One region of the Pseudomonas sp. HC1(2025) genome, then DNA from elsewhere that is predicted to be linked to it. Evidence: predicted binding sites of a transcription regulator. Region 1 holds the regulator's gene; each other region holds the start of a gene.
The links. Region 1 encodes FliA, which starts transcription of late flagellar genes. Its sites were predicted from a motif close to CTAAAGTTTNNNNNNNNNNNGCCGNTAA; they were not measured.
Positions count from the first base shown of each region.

Region 2: a site for FliA is predicted at 1,857-1,884, ahead of ACSSVH_RS25590 (methyl-accepting chemotaxis protein). Genes of this name have one in related genera too.
Region 3: a site for FliA is predicted at 1,535-1,562, ahead of ACSSVH_RS12250 (methyl-accepting chemotaxis protein). Genes of this name have one in related genera too.
Region 4: a site for FliA is predicted at 1,234-1,261, ahead of ACSSVH_RS00595 (methyl-accepting chemotaxis protein). Genes of this name have one in related genera too.

Region 1 covers NZ_CP196017.1:4,124,374-4,127,581, forward strand. Annotated here, with positions in the region: gene ACSSVH_RS18240 (chemotaxis protein CheA) at 1-139, opposite strand, end outside; gene ACSSVH_RS18245 (protein phosphatase CheZ) at 152-940, opposite strand; gene ACSSVH_RS18250 (chemotaxis response regulator CheY) at 959-1,333, opposite strand; gene fliA (RNA polymerase sigma factor FliA) at 1,502-2,242, opposite strand; gene fleN (flagellar synthesis regulator FleN) at 2,239-3,072, opposite strand; gene flhF (flagellar biosynthesis GTPase FlhF) at 3,174-3,208, opposite strand, start outside.
Region 2 covers NZ_CP196017.1:5,663,345-5,666,552, forward strand. Annotated here, with positions in the region: gene ACSSVH_RS25590 (methyl-accepting chemotaxis protein) at 1-1,747, opposite strand, end outside; gene ACSSVH_RS25595 (LysR substrate-binding domain-containing protein) at 1,936-2,856, opposite strand; gene ACSSVH_RS25600 (NorM family multidrug efflux MATE transporter) at 3,009-3,208, shown strand, end outside.
Region 3 covers NZ_CP196017.1:2,687,591-2,690,798, reverse strand. Annotated here, with positions in the region: gene ACSSVH_RS12265 (MmcQ/YjbR family DNA-binding protein) at 1-97, shown strand, start outside; gene ACSSVH_RS12260 (DUF1294 domain-containing protein) at 188-571, opposite strand; gene ACSSVH_RS12255 (undecaprenyl-diphosphate phosphatase) at 571-1,401, opposite strand; gene ACSSVH_RS12250 (methyl-accepting chemotaxis protein) at 1,652-3,208, shown strand, end outside.
Region 4 covers NZ_CP196017.1:122,089-125,296, forward strand. Annotated here, with positions in the region: rRNA gene ACSSVH_RS00580 (23S ribosomal RNA) at 1-616, shown strand, start outside; rRNA gene rrf (5S ribosomal RNA) at 771-886, shown strand; rRNA gene rrf (5S ribosomal RNA) at 996-1,111, shown strand; gene ACSSVH_RS00595 (methyl-accepting chemotaxis protein) at 1,375-3,208, shown strand, end outside.

The sequences.
Region 1 (3,208 bases):
CGCGAAAAATTGCATTGAGCAGGTTCGCATCATCCGGTCGGCTTTCCAGCTCGACCAGTTGCTCGGACAACTGCTCTAGAATTTCGCCGGCCTCTACAAGGAAATCCTGAAGGATTTCTTCATCGGCGCCGAAGCTCATATTGCGTGCTCCTTAGAAGCCTAAACTGGACAGCAAATCGTCTACGTCATCTTGACCTGACATAACGTCTTCACGTTTATCGGCATGAATCTGCGGACCTTCACCCTTGGCGAGGTGTTTTTGTGGATCTTTTTCCGAGAGGATCGCTTCGCGGTCGTGTTCGATGCCGGCAAAACGGTCGACCTGACCGGCCATCAGCACCAGTTTGAGCAGGTTGCTTTCCACTTCGGTGACCAGCAGGGTCACGCGCTTGATCACCTGGCCGGTCAGGTCCTGGTAGTCCTGGGCCAGCAGGATGTCATTGAGGTTGCTGGAAACCGTGCGGTTTTCCTGCTCGCTGCGTGACAGGAAACCCTCGACCCGGCGCGCCAGCTCGCGAAATTCTTCAGCACCCACTTCGCGCCGCATGAAGCGACCCCAGTCAGCGCTCAACGCCTTGGCCTCATTGGCCATGCCGTTCACCAGGGGCGTGGCGTTTTCCACCAGGTCCATGGTGCGATTGGCTGCCGCCTCAGTCAGCCTGACCACATAGGACAGGCGTTCGGTGGCATCGGTGATCTGCGAGATTTCCTCGGCCTGGGGCATGTGCGGGTCGATCTGGAAATTGACGATCGCACTGTGCAACTCACGGGTGAGCTTGCCCACTTCCTGATACAGGCCGCGGTCGCGGGTCTGGTTGAGCTCATGGATCAACTGCACTGCGTCGCCGAACTGGCCTTTTTCCAGGCTTTCGACGAGTTGGTGAGCATGTTTTTTCAGGGTCGACTCAAAGTCGGCCTGCGATGATTCTTTATGCTCCATAGCTCCCCCGTGGCAGCATCAATGACCGATGCGTTCGAAGATTTTTTCAATCTTCTCTTTCAAGGCCAGTGCAGTGAATGGCTTGACCACGTAGCCGTTGACCCCGGCCTGGGCGGCTTCGATGATCTGTTCACGCTTGGCTTCAGCGGTCACCATCAGCACAGGCAGGCTGCGCAGCTTTTCATCAGCGCGCACGTGGCGCAGCAGATCGATACCGGTCATGCCAGGCATGTTCCAGTCGGTTACCAGAAAGTCGATGCTCCCGCTGTTGAGGATCGGAATCGCCGTAATGCCGTCATCCGCCTCGACCGTGTTAGTGAACCCAAGGTCACGCAACAGGTTTTTTATGATCCGCCGCATCGTTGAGAAGTCATCAACGATGAGGATTTTCATGTTCTTGTCCAATTCGACCTCCAAGCAGTCTTAAACGCGTCCAGCACCTGGGCGCGCCATATCATTCAACAGGCATTACACAAAAAGGACTGCTGGGGCACATCACGGGCCGCTCCCGCCGGGCTTGCGCCGTGGCGGTTATCGTTCGCACTGTCCCCACACTGCCTGTCAGCGCGCTCGCCACTCTCCCAAACGCCCCCGCAAGCGGGCCGCGCATTGGCTATGTAGCTGGCTGACCCGCGATTCGCTGACCCCCAGGACCTCACCGATTTCCTTGAGGTTCAGCTCTTCGTCGTAGTACAGCGCCAACACCAGCCGCTCACGTTCCGGCAGATTGGCAATCGCCTCTGCCAGGGCGCCCTGGAAGCGTTCATCTTCCAGGTCGCGTGAAGGCTCCTGGTGAGCGCTCGCGCCATCCTCGTGCAGCCCTTCATGTTCGCCGTCCTGCAGCAGGTCGTCGAAACTGAACAGGCGGCTGCCCAAGGTATCGTTCAAAATCCCGTAGTAATCGTCGAGACTCAATTGGAGTTCGGCCGCAACTTCGTGATCTTTAGCGTCTCGACCGGTTTTTGCTTCAATTGAGCGAATTGCGTCACTCACCATCCGGGTATTGCGGTGGACCGAACGCGGCGCCCAATCACCTTTACGCACTTCATCGAGCATCGCGCCACGGATACGGATACCCGCATACGTCTCGAAACTCGCACCCTTGCTCGCGTCGTACTTGGTCGACACTTCGAGCAGGCCGATCATCCCCGCCTGGATCAGGTCTTCGACCTGGACACTGGCGGGCAGGCGTGCCAGCAGGTGGTAGGCAATGCGCTTGACCAGGGGCGCATAGCGCTCGATCAATTCGCCCTGGCTGTCACGCGCTGATTTTTTGTAAAGGTTGTAGCCGCTGGCTGTCATAGCACCGGTCCCGCACTCGTCTGATGCACCAATCGCTCGACGAAAAACTCCAGATGCCCCCGGGGATTGGCGGGCAGTGGCCAGGTATCGACCTTCTGAGCAATTGCCTTGAACGCCAACGCGCATTTCGAACGAGGGAACGCTTCATAGACTGCACGCTGCTTTTGCACAGCCTTGCGCACACACTCGTCATAGGGAACTGCGCCGACGTATTGTAAGGCGACATCGAGGAAGCGATCCGTGACCTTGGTCAACTTGGCGAACAGGTTGCGCCCTTCTTGCGGGCTCTGGGCCATGTTGGCAAGCACGCGGAAGCGGTTCATGCCGTAGTCGCGGTTGAGCAGTTTGATCAGGGCGTAGGCGTCGGTGATCGAGGTGGGTTCGTCGCAGACCACCAGCAATACTTCTTGCGCGGCGCGCACGAAGCTGACCACGGACTCGCCGATCCCGGCGGCAGTGTCGATCACCAGCACGTCGAGGTTGTCGCCGATATCACTGAAGGCCTGGATCAGGCCGGCGTGCTGCGCCGGGCTCAGATGCACCATGCTCTGGGTGCCGGAGGCGGCCGGGACGATACGAATCCCCCCAGGCCCCTGCAACAGCACGTCGCGCAGCTCACAGCGGCCTTCAATGACATCGGCCAGGGTATGTTTGGGCGTCAGTCCCAGCAGAACGTCAACGTTCGCCAGGCCCAGGTCGGCATCCAGCAGCATGACGCGGCGGCCAAGCTCTGCCAGGGCCAGGGACAAATTCACTGACACGTTAGTTTTCCCGACGCCACCTTTGCCGCCGGTCACCGCGATCACCTGTACGGGATGCATGCTGCCCATGTTCTTTCTTTACCTTGTCTTGCTTAGCCGCAGGCTACATAGGGTGGCCGCGGTAGCAGACCATCGATGTAGGTACATTGCACTGTGTTGCATGTTGCCGTTCAGCCGACCCGCTTGGCTGGGTTGTGATAGAGGT
Region 2 (3,208 bases), 1.5 Mb from region 1:
CCGAGGCCACGTCGGCGTTGCGCGACAGGCCTTCCTGCATCAGCACATTGCCCTGCTCCATGGTGCTGATGGCGTTGCCGGTTTCCTGCTGGATGCTCTGGATCATTCCGGAAATTTCATCGGTGGCCTGGCGGGTGCGTGAGGCTAGGTTGCGCACTTCATCGGCGACCACGGCAAACCCACGCCCCTGCTCCCCGGCCCGCGCCGCCTCGATGGCGGCGTTGAGCGCCAGCAGGTTGGTCTGATCGGCAATCGAGGTGATCACACCGACGATGCCGCCGATTTCCTGGGAGCGTTGGCCCAGGGTATTGATCACCGTGGCCGTGCTGTTGAGTGCCGTGGCGATATGTTCCAGGGACGACGACGCCTCCTGCATCGAGTTGCGACCGATGCGGGTCTGCTGGGCATTTTCCTGGGCCAGGCGCTCGGTATTGCCCATGTTGTCGGCAATGTTCAACGAGGTGGCGCTGAACTCTTCCACCGCGCCGGCCATGCTGGTGATCTCGCCGGACTGCTGCTCCATGCCCTCATAGGCCCCGCCCGACAGGCCCGACAGCGCCTGGGCGCGGCTGTTGACCTCTTCGGCCGCCTCGCGGATGTGGGAGACCATGGTCGACAGAGCTTCACCCATCTGGTTGAAACTGCGCGCCAGTTGACCGATCTCGTCATGGCTGGACACATTCAGCCGCGCACTCAAATCACCGGCGCCCAGGGCTTCGGCCTGGCGCACCAGGTCACCCAGGGGCTGGAGTTTGCTGCGCAGCAGCCAGACCGCCGCGCCCACGGCCAACAGCATCGCCAGCACGCTGCCGATTACCAGGCGGATACCCACGGCCCAGGTCACCGCCCGGATCTCGGCCTTGGGCATGCTCGCCACCACCGACCACGGGCCGCCGTCAAACGGCACCGCAACGCTGTAGAAGTCCTCGCCCTGGTCACTCCAGAAACGCCCCTGGCCGGGCTTTTGCGCCAGCTCCAGAATCGGCACAACCGCCTGCTCCGGGGCTTGCACACCAGCGGGCGGCACCAGCCAGTGCTTTTGCTCGTCCAGCAGCGCCAGCGAGCCGGTCTGGCCAATGCGAAAACGCTTGAGGTTGGCGAACTGGGCGTTCTGCGCATCGGTGTAGTCAAAACCGATAAACAACACCGCAATCACCTGGCCGCTGGCATCGCGCACCGGGCTGTATTGGGTCATGTAGGAGCGCTCGAACAGCACCGCACGGCCAATGTAGCTCTGCCCGGCAAGCAGGCGCTGGTAGGCCGGGCCCTGGCGATCCAGCACGGTGCCGATCGCACGGTTGCCGTCCTGTTTGGTCAGGGAGGTGCTGATGCGGATAAAGTCTTCGCCACTGCGCACGAACACCGTAGCCACGCCACCGGACATCTGCTTGAACTCATCGACCTCGTCGAAGTTGTTGTTCAACACCTGCTCGCCCAGGTACAGGCTCGGGGTCTGTACCCCGGCCACATTCACTTTCTGCTCGGAACCCACGCGCAACCCGGCGGCGAAGCGCTGCTCAAACAACCCGCTCAAACGCTCGGTGCTCTCGCGCAGGGTGCTGTGGAAGGTATTGAGTTGGTCGGCGAGCAAGCGCGCTTCGCTGGCCAGGTGTTCTTCGCGGGTTTGCAGGTTGGCCGAATCCAGGGAGCGCAGGGCAAATAGGGTGCTGGCGCTGATCACGACAGCCAATATGACCGCCAAGGCAATGCCCAGCTGCGAAGCGATGCGGGCGCGGGGTTGAGACATGACAGCTCCTGGCCGAGGCCCGGATCGTCCTGATCTCATAGCGCTAATCGGCGAATTTCTTGGATTGGGGGCACGCTGAGCCGCAACTAATGGCGGCTCCGACACACCTACTTCGGCGGCCTGGATCAATACTTGAGCAAATTACAGGGGTATCACTCAAACGCATTGTCTGTGCGCGCTGCATCGATTCAGTCGAGCTGCTCCACTGGCGGCAGTGTCATGGCCCGGACCTCACTTTGCAGGAAGTCCGAGAGCCTGCGCAGGCGCTCGCCGCCGGGGCGGGTCTTGGGCCAGACCAGGTAGTAACTTTCGCCGCTGGCCACCGCAGTAGGCCAGGGCAGGCTCAAGCGCCCCTGCGCCACATCTTCGGCAACCATCAGCAAATCCCCCATGGACACGCCATAGCCCCGAGCGGCGGCAATCATGCCCAACTCCAGCGTATCGAACACCTGCCCACCCTTGATGGCGACACGAGAGGCCAGGCCGGTGCGTTGCAACCAACGGCGCCAATCACGCCGGTCCGGCGTGGGGTGCAGCAGTTCAGCGCCGGCCAGGCGCTCCACATCCCAGGGGCCATCGTTGAGCAGGTTCGGCGCGCCCACCGGGATCAGCAGTTCGGGGAACAGGTAACTGGCCTCCCAATCTGTGGGAAAGTGCCCATCGCTCAGTAGGACCGCGCAGTCGAACGGCTCCTGGTTGAAATCCACCTCATCGATGCTCATCCACGCACTGGTCAACTGCACCTCGTTGCCCGGCTGCAAGTGCCGGAACCGACTCAGGCGTGCCAGCAACCAACGCATGGTCAGGGTCGACGGGGCCTTCATGCGCAGGATGTCATCTTCGGCATTCAAGGTATGGCAGGCGCGCTCCAGGGCGGCGAAGCCCTCGCGCACGCCCGGCAGCAGCAAGCGCGCCGATTCGGTGAGCTGCAAGGTGCGCCCGCTGCGCTGGAACAGGCGACAGGCGAAATGCTCCTCCAGGGTGCGGATATGCCGGCTGACCGCACTTTGCGTGATCGACAGTTCTTCGGCGGCACGGGTGAAGGAGTTGTGCCGTGAGGCGGCTTCAAATGCACGCAAGGCATACAGCGGAGGAAGGCGACGAGACATGAGGAAAACTCCGACGGCACGATCCGCAAACCCTACCAGAATCATCCTGGCATGAGTTTTAATCATGCCAATGATCGCATTTATCCCTTTGTACAAAGCGCTGAGAGCGCCGAGAATCAACCCTTCTACCCTTTGTGCAAATATTGAGCGTGATGATCATGCAGCATCCGGCGCGTACCGAACTCTGGGCCATTCTGCGGTTGTCAGGGCCGTTGATTGCCTCACAGCTGGCGCACATGCTGATGGTGCTGACCGACACCCTGATGATGGCCCGCCTGAGCCCCGAAGCCCTGGCCGGCGGTGGGCTCGGCGCAGCGAGCTATTCGTTTGTGTCGATCTTTTGCATCGGCGT
Region 3 (3,208 bases), 1.4 Mb from region 1:
CGGCGAGGAGTTGCGCGGTTTGCTGCAGCGCTCCCACCAGTTGGTGGTGAGCAAACTGCCCAAGCGTACGCAGATCGGCCTGAGGCTGGACGAGTAAGCCAGTCCAGGTCGTCTTGCACACAGCTTGATCATCGAGACATGCACATACCCCTGTGGGAGCGCAGCTTCGCTCCCAAGCCCCACACAGCTAGAAGACCGCCAGCAGCGTGCCACCCAGAAACAACTGATCGATCCAGAACACCTGGTGCAGCACCACGATCAACCAGAACACCACCTGATACGACACCTTGCGCGTCTTGTGGCGAAACACCTGCTGTGCGACCAACGCACCGGGCCAACCACCGGCCAGCTCCATCGCGTGCAGGATCTTTTCCGGGGTGCGCCAGCTGTCGCTCTGGGCCTTGCGCTTGTCGCTCCAGTACAAGCAAAACGTCACCACACTGACCAGCCCATAGGCCGCCAGCGGGATCAGCGACACCCCGCGATACGCCAGCAGTGCCGCGCCAAACAACGGCACGGCACACAACAGCACAAACACCAGGGCCTTGAAGCGCGGATGCTGGATGGTCATCACGCCTTGGCCGCCGCCCAGTCAATCCAGCCGAACTGCCAGGTGGCCAGGATCAGCAAGCCGAACGCAATGCGGTACCAGGCAAACACTGCGTAGCTGTGGCTGGCGATGAACTTGAGCAGACCGCGCACCGCAATCATTGCGAAGATGAACGAGACCACAAAGCCGAGGGCGAACACCGGCAGGTCCGCAGGCTGGAACAGCTCACGGTACTTGTAGCCCGAATACACCGCCGCGCCGACCATGGTTGGCATTGCCAGGAAGAACGAGAACTCGGTCGCCGTCTTGCGCGACAGGCCGAACAGCAGGCCGCCGATGATGGTCGAACCGGAACGCGACGTGCCCGGAATCATCGCCAGGCACTGGGCAAAGCCGACTTTCAAGGCGTCTTTCCAGGTGATGTCATCGACGGTTTCGGCATGGATGACATGCTCGCGGCGCTCGGCCCACAACATGATCACCCCACCGATCACCAGCGCAGTGGCCACGGTGATCGGGTTGAACAGGTATTCGTGGATCAGGTCGGCAAAAATCACCCCCAGCACCACCGCCGGCAGGAAGGCGATCAGCAGGTTGATGGTAAAGCGCTGGGCGTTGCGCTGGGTCGGCAGGCCGGTCACCACGTCAAGGATCTTGCGCCGGAACTCCCAGACCACCGCCAGGATGGCGCCCAGTTGAATGATGATGTTGAACGCCATGGCGCGTTCGCCACCGAAGTCGAGCAAATCGGCGACGATAATCTGGTGCCCGGTACTGGAGATCGGCAAGAACTCCGTCAGCCCTTCGACAATGCCAAGTATCAGTGCCTGAAAGGCGGTCCAAAGATCCATTATTCCCCCAAAAGGTCATGCGACGGCATGCCTCGTTGATATTTTCTAGGTGTTCACTAACGATGAGCACGCTGCAAGGCCGCGCGCAGGATCAAGGCTGAACTGCAAAAATTCTGTGAAAAATCAGGCAGCACTCAGGTTTTTTGATTCCGGGCCGAAAGCCTATCAGACAAGCCCGGATTTCGCTTCGCGTTATCACTGGCTGATCAACGCAGCACCGAAAATTATAAGAACGCGGAGTGACAAGACTATGAATAGTTTGCGCAATATGTCGATCAGCCGGCGCCTCTGGATGATCCTGATAGTCGCCGTGTTGATGTTGCTGACCCTGGGTTTGCTGATGCTCAAGCAGATCCACGACGACCTCTACCAGGCCAAGAGCCAGCAGACCCAGCATGTGGTACAGACCGCCAGCGGGATTCTGAATTTTTATCACAGCCTCGAAACCACCGGCGTACTGACCCGCGAAGCCGCGCAGAAGCAAGCCCTGAGCGTGGTGCGTGGGCTGCGCTATGACCAGGATGACTATTTCTGGATCAATGACCTGACGCCGGTGATGATCATGCACCCGGCCAACCCCAAGCTTGACGGCCAGAACCTCTCGGCCATCCGTGATCCGGACGGCTTTGCGGTGTTCAACGAATTCGTCACCCTGGCCAAGGCCAAGGGCGCCGGCATGGTCGATTACCGTTGGCCGAAACCTGGCGCGGCTGAGCCCGTGGCCAAGACCTCTTATATCCAGTTGTTCGAACCCTGGGGCTGGATCATCGGCTCCGGCGTCTATGTAGATGATGTGCAGGCACAGTTCCGTGGCCAGGTGTGGGAAGCCTCGCTGATCGGCCTGGGCATTGCGCTGATCATGGCCCTGCTGGTGGTGCTGATTGCCCGCAGCATCGTGCGCCCGCTGCAAGAAGCGGTGCATGCCATGGCCAACATCGCCAGCGGTGAAAGCGACCTGACCCGCAGCCTCGACACCCATGGCCAGGACGAGGTCACGCAACTGTCGCGGCACTTCAACACCTTCACTGCCAAGCTGCGCCAGGTGGTCAGCCAGTTGCAGGTGTGCGCCAATGCCCTGGGCCAGTCGTCCGCCGAACTGGGCAGCAACGCCAGCCAGGCCCATGACCGCAGCCAGCAGCAGTCCCAGCAGATGGAGTTGGTGGCCACCGCTATTAACGAAGTGACCTACGGCGTGCAGGACGTGGCCAAGAATGCCGAACACGCCGCCAGCGAAATGCGCGATGCCCAGACCCAGGCCGAACAGGGCCAGGTCAATATCGACGGCAGCCTGCAACAGATCGACGCGCTGTCCGGCACCATCAGCCAGGCGGTGGAAGTGATCCGCACCCTGTCCACCGAAAGCACGCAGATTGGCGGGGTGCTGGAGGTGATTCGCTCGATTGCCGACCAGACCAACCTGCTGGCCCTCAACGCCGCCATCGAAGCCGCCCGCGCTGGCGAACAGGGCCGTGGTTTTGCCGTGGTTGCCGATGAGGTGCGCCTGCTGGCCCAGCGTACGCAAAAGTCCACCGCCGAAATCCAGAGCATGATCGAACGCCTGCAAGGGCATTCCGAAGCGGCAGTCAAGGTGATCAGCGACAGCCACCAGGCCTCGCAACTGACCATCGAACAAGCCGGCCAGGCGGGCGCCAGCCTGAATGCCATCGGCCAGGCCCTGCGCAACCTCAACGGCCTCAACGCCTCGATTGCCAGCGCAACCCTGCAACAGGCCCATGTGGTGGAAGACATCAACCAGAACGTGACCCAGGCTGCCGGCCTGTCCCACAGCACTGCGCTGGCGGCCCAG
Region 4 (3,208 bases), 1.8 Mb from region 1:
GGTGCGCTCAGACCGGTCGGAAATCGGTCGTAGAGTATAAAGGCAAAAGCGCGCTTGACTGCGAGACAGACACGTCGAGCAGGTACGAAAGTAGGTCTTAGTGATCCGGTGGTTCTGTATGGAAGGGCCATCGCTCAACGGATAAAAGGTACTCCGGGGATAACAGGCTGATACCGCCCAAGAGTTCATATCGACGGCGGTGTTTGGCACCTCGATGTCGGCTCATCACATCCTGGGGCTGAAGCCGGTCCCAAGGGTATGGCTGTTCGCCATTTAAAGTGGTACGCGAGCTGGGTTTAGAACGTCGTGAGACAGTTCGGTCCCTATCTGCCGTGGACGTTTGAGATTTGAGAGGGGCTGCTCCTAGTACGAGAGGACCGGAGTGGACGAACCTCTGGTGTTCCGGTTGTCACGCCAGTGGCATTGCCGGGTAGCTATGTTCGGAATAGATAACCGCTGAAAGCATCTAAGCGGGAAACTAGCCTCAAGATGAGATCTCACTGGAACCTTGAGTTCCCTGAAGGGCCGTCGAAGACTACGACGTTGATAGGTTGGGTGTGTAAGCGCTGTGAGGCGTTGAGCTAACCAATACTAATTGCCCGTGAGGCTTGACCATATAACACCCAAGCAATTTGTTTCTCGAAAGAGCATCAGATTGCGGTGTGTGAAGACGAAATGAACCGAAAGTTCGAATCTCACAAAACACCGAAAGCTGTCACATACCCAATTTGCTGAAGCGAGGCACTTGCCACGACTCAGTACCCGAATTTCTTGACGACCATAGAGCATTGGAACCACCTGATCCCATCCCGAACTCAGCAGTGAAACGATGCATCGCCGATGGTAGTGTGGGGTTTCCCCATGTGAGAGTAGGTCATCGTCAAGATTAAATTCCAAAACCCCTGTTTGCTAACGCAGACAGGGGTTTTGTTTATGTAGAAGTCCATGAATTTCACCGGACCGTTGCTAGCGCAACGCTCTGGTACACAGAATTTCTTGACGACCATAGAGCATTGGAACCACCTGATCCCATCCCGAACTCAGCAGTGAAACGATGCATCGCCGATGGTAGTGTGGGGTTTCCCCATGTGAGAGTAGGTCATCGTCAAGATTGAATTCCGAAACCCCCGTCTGCTAGCGCAGACGGGGGTTTTGTCGTTCTGGGGACCTAAGTGTCCAATCCTGACCGCCTGTCGGCTTCTTACATAAAAAGAAGATGTATCCCACAAATTCCTAAGATTTATCCAGCCTTGGCCGAAAGCCTGATGAGCCATGCGTGCACCGAAATAGAGCGGTCGTAGAGTCCGCCTATACCGTACATGGAACGTTGCATTCGGCACGCTCACCCCCTTTTGGCAAAAAGAAGTCGATGAAATGAATCTCAAGTTCAGTCATAAAATTCTGTTGGCCGCGTCAGGCGTCGTGGTTTTGGCCTTCGCGCTGTTTACGTTGTACAACGACTACCTGCAGCGCAATACCATCAGGCAAAACCTGGAGTCATCTATCCAGCAGTCGGGTGACCTGACTGCCAGCAGTGTGCAGAACTGGCTCAGTGGCCGGGTGCTGGTCCTGGAGAACCTTGCGCAGAACGTTGCTCACCAAGGCAGCAATGCCGACCTCCCCGGCCTGGTTGATCAACCGGCGTTCACCTCGAACTTCCAGTTCACCTACGTCGGTTCCACCAACGGTGTCTTCACCCAGCGTCCTGACGCGAAAATGCCTGATGGCTACGATCCGCGTCAGCGCCCTTGGTACAAGCAAGCGGTCGCTGCCGACAAACCCATGCTGACCCCGCCTTATATGGCCGCCGTCGGTGGTTTGATCGTCACCATCGCGATGCCGGTCAAGAAAAATGGTGAGCTGTTGGGTGTAGTGGGTGGCGACTTGAGCCTGCAAACCTTGGTGAAGATCATCAACTCGGTGGACTTCGGCGGGATTGGCCACGCGTTCCTGGTCAGCGGCGATGGGCAGGTGATTGTCAGTCCTGACCAAGAACAGGTAATGAAAAACCTCAAGGATATCTATCCGGGCAGCACCGTCCGTATTGAGAAGATCAACCAGGATGTGGTCCTCAATGGCCAGGACCGCATCCTGTCCTTCACCCCGATCAGCGGCTTGCCTGGTGCGGACTGGTACATAGGGCTGTCGATCGATAAAGACAAAGCCTACGCCCCCCTAAGTAAGTTCCGCACCTCCGCCTTGATCGCAATGTTCATTGCCGTCACTGCAATTGCCGTATTGCTGAGCCTGTTGATCCAGGTGCTGATGCGCCCGCTGACCACCATGGGTCGCGCCATGCAAGACATTGCCCAGGGCGAGGGCGACCTGACCCGCCGCCTGGTCGTGGAAAGCAAAGATGAATTCGGGGAGCTGGGTAGTGCGTTCAACCAGTTTGTCGAGCGTATCCATGCCTCGATCAGCGAAGTGTCCTCGGCGACCAGGCATGTACACGATCTTTCCCAGCGCGTGATGGCATCGTCCAACGCTTCGATCATCGGTTCTGACGAGCAGAGCGCCCGTACCAACAGCGTTGCCGCGGCCATTAACGAACTGGGTGCCGCCACCCAGGAAATCGCCCGTAACGCCGCTGACGCCTCGCAACACGCCAGTGGCGCCAGCGAGCAAGCCGATGACGGTCGCCAGGTCGTAGAGAAAACCATCCTGGCGATGTCCGAGTTGTCGCAGAAGATCAGCCTGTCCTGCACGCAGATCGAAACCTTGAATGCCAGTACCGACAACATTGGCCATATCCTCGATGTGATCAAAGGCATCTCCCAGCAAACCAACCTGCTGGCCCTCAACGCCGCTATTGAAGCCGCCCGTGCTGGTGAAGCCGGCCGTGGTTTTGCCGTGGTGGCTGACGAAGTGCGCAACCTGGCCCACCGTACCCAGGAGTCGGCAGAGGAGATCCACAAGATGATCACCTCGTTGCAGATCGGCTCACGCGAAGCCGTGACCACGATGAATGCCAGCCAGGTGTCCAGCGAAGAAAGCGTCGAGGTTGCCAACCAGGCCGGTGAACGCTTGATCAGCGTGACCCAGCGTATCGTCGAGATCGACGGCATGAACCAGTCGGTGGCCGCTGCCACCGAGGAGCAGACCGCTGTGGTGGAGACGCTCAATGTTGATATCAACCAGATCAACCTGCTGAACCAACAAGGTGTGGCCAACCTCAACGAGACCTTGAAAGACTGTGACGCGCTGTCAC